DNA from 3 places in the Pedobacter steynii genome. Region 1 is predicted to be linked to each of the others. Evidence: riboswitches for the same ligand, from Rfam matches in the RefSeq annotation. Region 1 holds a riboswitch; each other region holds the start of a gene.
What was found. Region 1 has a riboswitch for S-adenosylmethionine ahead of BFS30_RS15985 (cysteine desulfurase family protein). Riboswitches for the same ligand answer to the same signal wherever they lie in the genome.
Positions count from the first base shown of each region.

Region 2: linked by a shared signal. The riboswitch ahead of BFS30_RS26530 (O-acetylhomoserine aminocarboxypropyltransferase/cysteine synthase family protein) and the one ahead of BFS30_RS15985 (cysteine desulfurase family protein) in region 1 are both predicted to bind S-adenosylmethionine.
Region 3: linked by a shared signal. The riboswitch ahead of metH (methionine synthase) and the one ahead of BFS30_RS15985 (cysteine desulfurase family protein) in region 1 are both predicted to bind S-adenosylmethionine.

Region 1 covers NZ_CP017141.1:3,825,363-3,828,811, forward strand. The annotation lists gene BFS30_RS15970 (AraC family transcriptional regulator) at 1-99, opposite strand, end outside; gene BFS30_RS15975 (GtrA family protein) at 204-650, opposite strand; gene BFS30_RS15980 (CDP-alcohol phosphatidyltransferase family protein) at 650-1,375, opposite strand; SAM riboswitch class I at 1,580-1,681, shown strand; gene BFS30_RS15985 (cysteine desulfurase family protein) at 1,781-2,944, shown strand; gene BFS30_RS15990 (metallophosphoesterase) at 2,989-3,449, opposite strand, start outside.
Region 2 covers NZ_CP017141.1:6,394,652-6,398,100, reverse strand. The annotation lists gene BFS30_RS26535 (homoserine O-acetyltransferase family protein) at 1-223, opposite strand, end outside; gene BFS30_RS26530 (O-acetylhomoserine aminocarboxypropyltransferase/cysteine synthase family protein) at 227-1,534, opposite strand; SAM riboswitch class I at 1,769-1,882, opposite strand; gene BFS30_RS26525 (trans-sulfuration enzyme family protein) at 2,055-3,170, opposite strand; gene BFS30_RS26520 (hypothetical protein) at 3,285-3,449, shown strand, end outside.
Region 3 covers NZ_CP017141.1:1,767,403-1,770,851, reverse strand. The annotation lists gene BFS30_RS07315 (hypothetical protein) at 1-533, shown strand, start outside; gene BFS30_RS07310 (Bax inhibitor-1/YccA family protein) at 585-1,340, shown strand; SAM riboswitch class I at 1,458-1,567, shown strand; gene metH (methionine synthase) at 1,683-3,449, shown strand, end outside.

The DNA.
Region 1 (3,449 bases):
GTACTGCCTGGAATAATGCCCAAACCTGCTGACAAGGATACCGGCATTTTTGTATTCCTCAAAAGTACTGATGTCGTAAACAGGGATATCATTTTTCATATACAAAGATACCCCTTAGTCCTGATTCTTAAGGGGTATTAATTCTTTATAAAATGGTACTTTTTACTGATTGTGATTTTTGTACTCTTATCGAAATGGCTATATCAGGCTTTTATTCCGTCTTCCTGTGGTGTTTTTAATTCTGTGGCCGTTTTTTTAAAGACCCAATATTTTTGTAAAATGTAGTTAAAACCGAGGGAGACGATGATATCTACCATGATCCTGCTGATTTTATAGTCCAGGCGTAGCCAGTTGGTAAAAAGATAGGTGCCTGAAGACTTGAGCGCAATGCTTCCTGCAACTACAAAGATGAATTTTGCCAGCTGGAAGCCTACAGGTGATTTATTGGCCTGATTGGCATTAAATGTCCAGTAACGGTTGATCGAGAAGTTAACAATCGCACCAATTACGCCGCCAATGGCGATAGATATGGTATAATGAATGTGAAGCAGTTCTGTACAGGCGATCATGATCAGGTAATCCAGAATTCCGCCTAAGAAAGCTGAAACCTGCGCCTTTGCAAATACATATACAGATTTCTTTCTACTCATTAAATGGCTTTTTTCTTTGCTTCCCGTTCTGCTTTATCTCTGATATCACCAAGTTTTAACAGCTTCCTGGTATCAATGAAATTAATAATAAATAAGGTAATACAGATTCCTGCAGCAAAATATTCTATTAAATGTCCAAAAATGACTTCCATAATTATAATCAACGCAAGGATGATCCTGATCTCTGTAGGACCAACCAGACCTGCATCGATACTATAGATATCCGTAATTTTATAGCGCAGTTGCGAAATGATCATTGCCCATCCATAAAGAACCACGAAAACGAAAGCAATAAGTTCATATTCATTTCTGGCATAAACCAGATAACCCAGGCCAATGAGTACGGTACTGGCCCAATCCATAATGATGTCTAAGGAAAAGCCATACCATTTACGGGGGATATTCCTGTAATAAGCAATCCTTCCGTCCAGCGAATCACCGAACCAGTTAATTGCCAGTCCTAATACCCCAAGCAATAAGTATTCCCTGCTTAGATAGGTGGCAAGGATAAATCCGGTAAGGACAAGCGCTGAACCAGCTGTACCGATGAAGGTCAGCATATCAGAAGTAATAAAGGATGGAACCCGTTTAACGAGATAGGAAATGGTGCTTTGCTCTACACCACTTAAAATATTAGTTCGCTTTCTATCCTGGAATATTCTTTTTAAAATACTGTTGTCGCCGGTAACCGGACGCGCTTCTTCTCTCAATTTGTTTTCTTCCATTCAGGCTGTATAATTATATTCCTTTAGAATATCCCGCAAAAATATGTAAATGAATCCTGACTTTAAGGAAAAAAAAGTTAAATGTTAGGTAGATCTAGCAATTGGATGACTGAAAATCTTCGATTTAATTTTTTTTTACAAAAAGTCTATTGAATTAGTAGTCTTTATTGTATCTTTGCTGACAGTAAAGTTCTTACATTTATTTACTTATCCAGAAAGACTGAGGGAAAGGCCCTGTGATGTCTTAGCAACCTGTTGAATAATAAGGTGCTAATTCCTGTCCGCCAAAGGCGGAAGAGATAAGTTGTTTGAAACCCATGCTTGTGGTTTCTCTTTGACTCATCCATTGCCTTATTTCTCGAAACTGATTAAGTAGATTTTTATTAATCTATTAAACCCATTAAAATGAGAATTTATTTAGACAACGCTGCAACAACACCATTAAACAGAGAAGTATTTTTGGCTATGGAGCCTTACTTATTTGAAAACTTCGGTAATCCTTCCTCTTCTCATTTCCATGGGAGGGAAGCAAGAGTAGCCATTGAACAGTCCAGGGGAATTATCGCGGATTTATTAAACGCCAGTCCGAGGAATATTGTTTTTACTTCCGGAGGTTCTGAAGCCGATAATACGGCGATCCTTTCCGGTATTCGTGCTAATGGTATCCGCCTGGCCATTACCACTCCATTTGAGCACCATGCGGTGCTTCATACTTTAAGGGCATTGGAAAAAAATGGAGAGATCCGGATCGTCTATTTGAAACATGATCAAAGGGGAAAGCTTTCCTTGTCCCATCTGGAGCAGCTCCTTGCAGCCAATGAGCGGGCGTTTGTGTCGGTAATGCACGGGAATAATGAGATTGGAAACCTGAATGATATTGAAACTATCGCAGCGGTCTGTAGCAAGTACCGGGCTGTTTTTCATTCAGATACCGTTCAATCTATGGGACAGTACCGGTACGATACCCAATCGTTAAATGTTGATTTTCTGGTAGGATCAGCGCATAAATTTCATGGGCCAAAGGGAATTGGCTTTCTATACAGGAACACATCCCTTGAATTACAGCCCTTAATCAATGGTGGTGCTCAGGAATACAAGCAAAGAGCCGGAACGGAAAATGTAACCGGAATCGTTGGTCTGGCCAAAGCACTTGAAATTGCCTATAGAAATCAGGCAGGCAACCAGAAACATTTAGCCAGGCTGAAAGAGAGAATGATTTTCAGGCTGACTGAAAAGATTCCTGGCATTTCTTTTAACGGGAATTCAGCGCAGAATGAAGGGACTCTGAATAGTGTATTGAGTGTCTCCCTCCCTGATTTGAAAAGCGGGATTAGTCCTCTTCATTATCTGGACCAGCATCAGATTTCGGCTTCAGGAGGTAGCGCTTGTAATAGTCATTCTGGTGCAGGATCGCATGTGCTGGCTGCTTTAGGCTATGATTTCAGCAGACCGACACTTCGTTTTTCTTTTAGTCGTTATAATACCGAAGAAGAAATTGACTTTGCAGTTGAAAAACTGGCTGGCCTGTACATCAAAGAAGCGGTGCTGGAAATTACTGAAGCCTATTAAAAAAAACAGTCCCCCAAAAAGTTAAGCTATTTCTGGGGGACATTTTATAACCTGGATTTTTTCAATTCAATCACGGTAATCTCCGGCCAGATGCCAACTCTGCCTGAAAAACCGAGGAAACCGAAGCCCCTGTTGATATTCAGGTACCGGCCATTTTCGCTGGTTATACCTGCCCAGTGTGCATATCTGTACTTAACGGGACTCCATTTGATGCCAAAAGCTTCCATTCCAAACTGCATTCCATGGGTATGGCCTGATAAGGTGAGGTGGATCTTCGAAGGCCATTTTTTGACTTCTGAATCCCAGTGAGTAGGATCGTGGGAGAGTAATACTTTAAAACTTTTCGGGTCAACATCAGTCAGGGCCTTATGCAGATCTCCACGTTCGCCAAATCCAATTCCCCAATTTTCAACACCGGCAAGGATGATCTTTTGGCCGTCTTTTTCCAGTGCAACGTGTTCGTCCAGTAAAAGACGATAACCCATTTCGCCATGATGCCTTTTTA
Region 2 (3,449 bases), 2.6 Mb from region 1:
TAAAATGTTCTTCCGGATTGAACAGGTCGTTGTTACCAAAAAGGCCTTTCCACCAGTCCAGCACGTCTGAATTTGCTGTCAAAGCATGACAAGCCCAGATGACATTGTCCTTCTTTGCATTTAATTTTCCATACGTCTGATAAGCCAGTTCTATTTTACGCAATTTCTTGCCACTCTCCAGCTTGAAAGTTTTGGTATGGGTATATGTTGATATAGTGCTCATTGTCTATTTTACGTTGATTGCTGCAAATGCCTGTTCGAAATCCGCTTTAATGTCGTCGATATGTTCTATTCCTACAGACACCCGCAATAAATTGGGGGTAACTCCGGCAGCAATCTGCTCTGTTTCGCTCAGCTGCTGGTGGGTAGTGGCAGCAGGCTGGATGATCAGTGTTTTTGCATCCCCTACGTTTGCGAGGTGGCTCACCAGTTTCAATTGATCTACCAATGCGGTAGCCTGGGTTTTTTCTCCATGAAGTTCAAAGGACAATACCGCTCCGAATCCATTCTGCAGGTATTTTTTAGCATTTGCATGATAAGGGCTGCTTTCCAGGCCGGGATAATTGACACTTTTTACCGCTTCATGATTTTCCAGCCAGGTGGCTAAAGCAAGCGCATTGTCTACATGGCGTTGTACACGGAGAGAAAGCGTTTCCAGGCCCTGGATCAACAGGAAAGAGTTGAAAGGGGAGATGGCAGGACCAAAGTCCCTCAGACCTTCTACGCGGGCACGGATGATAAACTGGATGTTTCCAAATGGACCACCGATACCGAATACATCGTTAAATACCAATCCGTTATAACCTTCGGAAGGTTCAGTAAATTGTTTGAACTTACCATTTCCCCAGTTGTAATTTCCACCGTCAACGATTACTCCACCAATGCTGGTTCCATGTCCGCCGATCCATTTGGTGGCCGATTGAACGACGATATGTGCGCCATGTTCTAATGGGCGGAACAGGTATCCGGCAGCGCCGAAGGTATTGTCTACAATTAAAGGAAGGTTATGTTTCCCGGCTATTGAAGAGATCTTTTCAAAATCTGCGATGCTGAAAGAAGGGTTTCCGATGCTTTCCAGGTAAAGGGCTTTGGTATTCTCGTCGATCTTTGCTTCGAAGTCCGAAGCATCGTCGCCATTTGCAAATTTCACTTCAATTCCCAAACGTTTAAAGGCAACCTTGAACTGGTTATAGGAACCACCATATAAATGAGAGGAAGAAACGAAGTTGTCTCCGGCTTCCAGGATGTTATTCAATGCAATGAATTGAGCGGCCTGTCCAGAACTTACGGCCAGGGCAGCAACACCACCCTCTAAGGCGGCTACACGTTTTTCAAAAACGTCGGTGGTAGGATTCATAATCCTGGTATAGATATTTCCGAATTCTTTTAAAGCAAAGAGGTTGGCTCCGTGCTCAGAGTTTTTGAATCCGTAAGAAGTAGTCTGGTAAAGTGGAACGGCTCTTGAACCTGTTGTGGGGTCGATTTCCTGACCTGCGTGTATCTGAAGGGTTTCGAATTTATGGTTGGCTGACATGTTGTGTTCTTTTAATCGTTTGGTAAATAGGGTTTTGAGACTCCTGCTTATGCGGTATTGTGGCATAAGGGGATATAGCTGTTTAGCGTACCTCAATTGAGGCCTTCCGGATGGATCAAGAATGCAAAAGGAAGATTTTGTCGGTTATTGTATGCAACAGCACATACAAATCGTACGCTGCGGGCAACAATAATTAAAAGAATCTGATGTAATTTTAACTGTTCTCATTGTCTTAATTTATCTCTCCAGATGGCACCATGCCAGCCGGTCAGGAATTGGCACCTTCTCCATTTTGGGAGGGTTGCCAGTGGGTCAAAGAGCCTGTCTCTCGCCACTTCTTTATAAATCAAAACCCAGTTTAAGAGGTAATGACTTGAATAGCTTTCGCTAAGAATAGTTCAAATGTAAAGCTAAGTGACAAAATAACCAAAATTATATTCTGGTTATTTTGTAATTAATTGATAATGAGTGTTATAAAATATAGTTCTGGAGTCCGGTTTGTCAGGGTGAATGGTGATTTTTAGGCCAGGGCCTGATTGAAATCTGCGATAAGGTCATCTATATGTTCCAGTCCTACAGAGATCCGAATTAAATTCTGCGGGGTTTTGGTGTCCGGACCTTCTACTGATGCCCGGTGTTCAATAAGACTCTCTACTCCGCCCAGGCTGGTGGCCTGAGCAAAAAGCTTTACGGTATTAACCACTCTGCGGGCTTCATCGGCACCACCTTTCACTAAAATAGACAACATACCTCCGAAACCGGTCATCTGTTGACGGGCAATTTCATGTTGTGCATGTGCAGGCAATCCCGGATAAAATACGGCCTCCACTTTTGGATGCTGCTCCAGGTATTGTGCCAGTGCCATTCCATTTTCACAATGTCCACGCATGCGGTAAGGAAGGGTTTTGATACTCCTTAACAGTAAAAAGCAATCGAATGGGGAAGGTACTGCCCCACCAATCTGCTGTATGTTTCTGACTTTTTCCCAGAAAGCGGATTTTTTTGCGGTGATGAGTGCCCCGCCCAGCACATCGCTGTGGCCGCCAATATATTTGGTGGAAGAATGCATGACGATGTCTGCGCCCAGGGAAATTGGGTTTTGCAGGCAGGGAGAAGCAAAAGTGCTGTCGCAGGCCAGAATCAGGTTGTGTTTTTTAGTGATTGCAGAAATGGCCACAAGGTCTGTGATTTTCAATAAAGGGTTAGAAGGGGTTTCTACCCAGATCATCACGGTATTTTCTTTGATATAGCCGGAGATCCGGTCAATATCAGTCAGATCAATAAAATCGATGGTTAAGGTGTCTGCAAAAATTGACTGCAATTGTTTCTTAAACCCCCAGTACATGTCGTCCGCGGCAATGATATGACTTCCCGGTGCCAGGGCCTGAAAAAGAGACATTCCGGCGGTATTCCCGGAAGAAAAGGCACAGGCATCAGCTCCTTTTTCCAGATTGGTCAATACCTGTTCCAGTGCAGAGCGGTTCGGGTTACTCACCCGGCTATACATATGTCCGCCAGAATAGCCACCATCTTCATCTCTGAAAAAAGTTGTGGACAAATTAATAGGCGGGGTAACGTCTTTAGTGCTGCTCTCGTACAAGTTTCCGGAATGGATTGCTAAAGTTTCTGGTTTCATTTTCAGGAGGATAAATAGTGAATTAAGTGGCTTGGTAGAACAAAGCTAAAGGTAAAAATTATTCTGTTGAAGTTTTGGCAAGATTTATGTATTAAAGAAGAAAAACAAATTGATATGAAAAGAATATTCCTGATAGCAGCCATTTTATGCAGTTCATTAATGGTTTTGCAAAGTTGTTCACCAAAAGGTGGTGGTGCTGCTCAAACTGTTGTTAAACGTGGTGATGTAACAGGTAACTGGGTGCTAAACGATATTACTTTTGAAGGCATTCCTCAGGCA
Region 3 (3,449 bases), 2.1 Mb from region 1:
ATTATATCGCCGCCGAAGATGAACGTTCGCCTTTTTATAACACGGAATATTCAGAATTCTATTTCGATAAACAGTTGTACAATTTCCTGATTCACCCCCAATGGGATGATTTTGGATCTAATACCTTGTACATTAAAGTATTGTACACAGATTACGACAGAAATTATGCAATCATCGAGTTTATCGGAGAGTGGAACGATGCCATTGGAAATGACATCATGCTGCTCAAAAGGGAAATACTGGAACTAATGGTAGATGAAGGAATCAATAAGTTTATCCTCATCGGCGAAAACGTACTGAACTTTCATTCCTCTGAAGACAGCTATTATGAAGAGTGGTTCCAGGATGTGGAAGATGGCTGGATTACCGGAATCAATTTCCAGCAACATGTGATCGATGAATTCAGAAACGCCAATATCGATTACTACATTAACTTTGGCGGTCAGCTTGACGATTTGGCATGGAGAACCCTGAAACCTCTTCAGTTTTTCAAGAAAGTGGAAGAAATCCTGACAAAAAGACTCGGGGCATAGCTTTTGTAAGAAGATAAACAATTAGTAACTTTAAAATAAAATTTAAATAAAATGGATAACAACAATAATAATTACGAATGGGCACATAAATCTGTTTTTGCTGAACAGCAAACTGGAGTAGTTGCTAAGAAGTTCTTCGCAAATGTATTCTTGTGGATGTTTATCGCATTAGGTCTTTCAACAGTCTCTGCGCTTGTAATGGCCAATAATCTTGAATTATATTCATTTCTAAGAGATGCCACGACACAAAAACCGACTATTCTTGGGTATGTTGCCATGTTCGCCCCTCTTGGCCTTGTGCTTTTAATGAGTGCAGGATTAAATAAGCTTTCTTACGGTGCATTGGTAGGGGTATTTATTCTCTATTCTGTACTAACTGGACTTAGTTTAAGCTTTATCCTCTTAGCCTATACATCAGCTTCTGTAATCTCTTGTTTTGCCGGTGCAGCAGGTATTTTTGGAATCATGGCTGTTCTTGGATATACTACAGATGTCGACTTGAGTAAATTCGGACCGATATTAATGGTTGGTGTAATCGGATTAGTGATTGCAAGTGTTGTCAACATGTTTATTCAAAGTGAAAGCTTTAGCTTGTTTATGGCTTTCATCGGAATCGCCATCTTTACTGCTTTAACCGCATATGACGTTCAGAAGTTGAAAAGAATTGGAGCAGGAATAGAGGAAAGCGGAGCATCAATTGACAATGCAGATACTAAAAAGCTAGCCATCATGGGTGCTTTATCACTTTATCTTGACTTTTTAAACATCTTCTTATATCTTTTAAGAATCTTCGGAAGCAGAAGATAATCACAGATTTTCAAAATATTATTCCGAAGGCCATGCATATTTGCATGGCCTTTGCAATTTTATATGCTTTAAGCGCTGTTTTTTTGGAAATGATTTTTCTTTGTTGCACTTTTGCAGAGCTTATAGAGAAAGACGGAGGGATTAGACCCTGCGAAGTCTTAGCAACCTGTGCTTACAAGGTGCTACATTCTACTGGAACCGGACCATTGGTTCCCGAAAGATAAGTTAAAGTCGACCCTATACCGGACTTTTCAATAAGCTTTTTGACTGCGGATAAAATAGTAACCGATATGAAGTTCGTATCTGGTCATATTTTTCATACGCATTACGGGGAGAAAAAAAATGAACATTAGAGAAGAGTTAGAAAAACGCATATTGATTATTGACGGTGCCATGGGTACCATGATTCAGCGCTATATCCTAACAGAAGAAGATTTCAGAGGTGAAAGGTTTAAAGATCACCCATGTGATGTAAAAGGCAACAACGATTTGCTTAACCTCACACGCCCTGATATCATCAAAGCCATACACACCGAATACCTTAAAGCCGGTGCAGATATTATAGAGACCAATACGTTCAGTACCCAGCGTATTTCACTGGCAGATTACCAGATGGAAGAGCTGGATTATGAAATGAGCTTTGCAGGTGCAAAGATTGCCCGTGAAGCAGTAGATGAATTCATGGCCGCAAACCCCGACAGAAGATCCTTTGTGGCAGGAGCTGTTGGCCCAACCAACAGAACACTTTCCATCTCGCCGGATGTAAATGATCCCGGATTCAGGGCACTTACCTTCGATGAGCTGGTAGACGCCTACGATCAACAGGTCCGCGGACTGGTTGACGGGGGCGCTGACCTCCTATTAATTGAAACTATTTTTGATACCCTGAATGCTAAAGCAGCCATATTCTCCATTAAGAAGTATGAAAAGGAAATTGGCAGAACAATAGACATCATGATCTCAGGGACAATTACTGATGCCTCAGGAAGAACTTTATCCGGACAAACGGTAGAAGCTTTCTTAAACTCGGTAATTCATGCCAATCCAATCAGTATCGGCTTTAACTGTGCTCTGGGTGCCAAAGATATGAGGCCTCACATTGAAGAGCTCTCCGCAAAGGCTACCTGTTATGTATCTGCCTATCCAAACGCAGGATTACCTAATGAGTTTGGTGCCTATGATGAAATGCCTCATGAAACTGCCCATTTAGTAGAAGATTTTATTCAGCATGGATTTGTAAACATCGTAGGAGGTTGCTGTGGTACAACACCTGAGCATATTGGATGCATTGCAGCCAAGGCAAAAAGCATCAGCCCAAGAAAAATACCTGAAACAGCTCCTTACCTGCGTCTGAGTGGATTAGAACCAGTAACCGTTACCCCAGAAAGTATTTTCGTCAATATTGGTGAAAGAACAAACATCACCGGATCACCTAAATTCTCTAAACTGATTTTGGGTGGTGATTATGAAGCAGCCCTTACTGTTGCCCGTCAGCAGGTAGAAGGTGGTGCCCAGGTGATCGACGTGAATATGGATGAAGGGATGTTGGATGGAGAAGCCGCAATGGTAAAATTCCTAAATCTGATCGCTTCAGAGCCCGACATTTCCAAACTTCCGATCATGGTCGATTCGTCCAAATGGACAGTAATCGAAGCCGGATTAAAATGTCTGCAGGGTAAAGGTATTGTCAACTCCATCTCCCTGAAAGAAGGAGAAGAGAAGTTTAAAGAAAGTGCCCGTAAAATCATGAACTATGGTGCTGCTGTAGTTGTGATGGCATTTGATGAACAAGGACAGGCAGATAACTTCGAAAGAAGAAAAGAAATCTGTAAGCGTTCTTATGACATTTTAGTCAACGAAGTAGGTTTCCCTGCCGAAGACATCATATTTGATCCAAACATCCTTACGGTAGCAACCGGCCTGGAAGAACACAATAATTACGCGGTAGATTTTATCAACGCAACCCGATGGATTAAAGAAAACCTTCCTTATGCGAAAGTAAGCGGAGGTGTTTCCAACATTTCCTTCTCCTTCAGGGGAAACAATACGGTTAGAGAAGCCATGCACTCTGCATTTCTATACCATGCCATCAAAGCAGGCCTGGACATG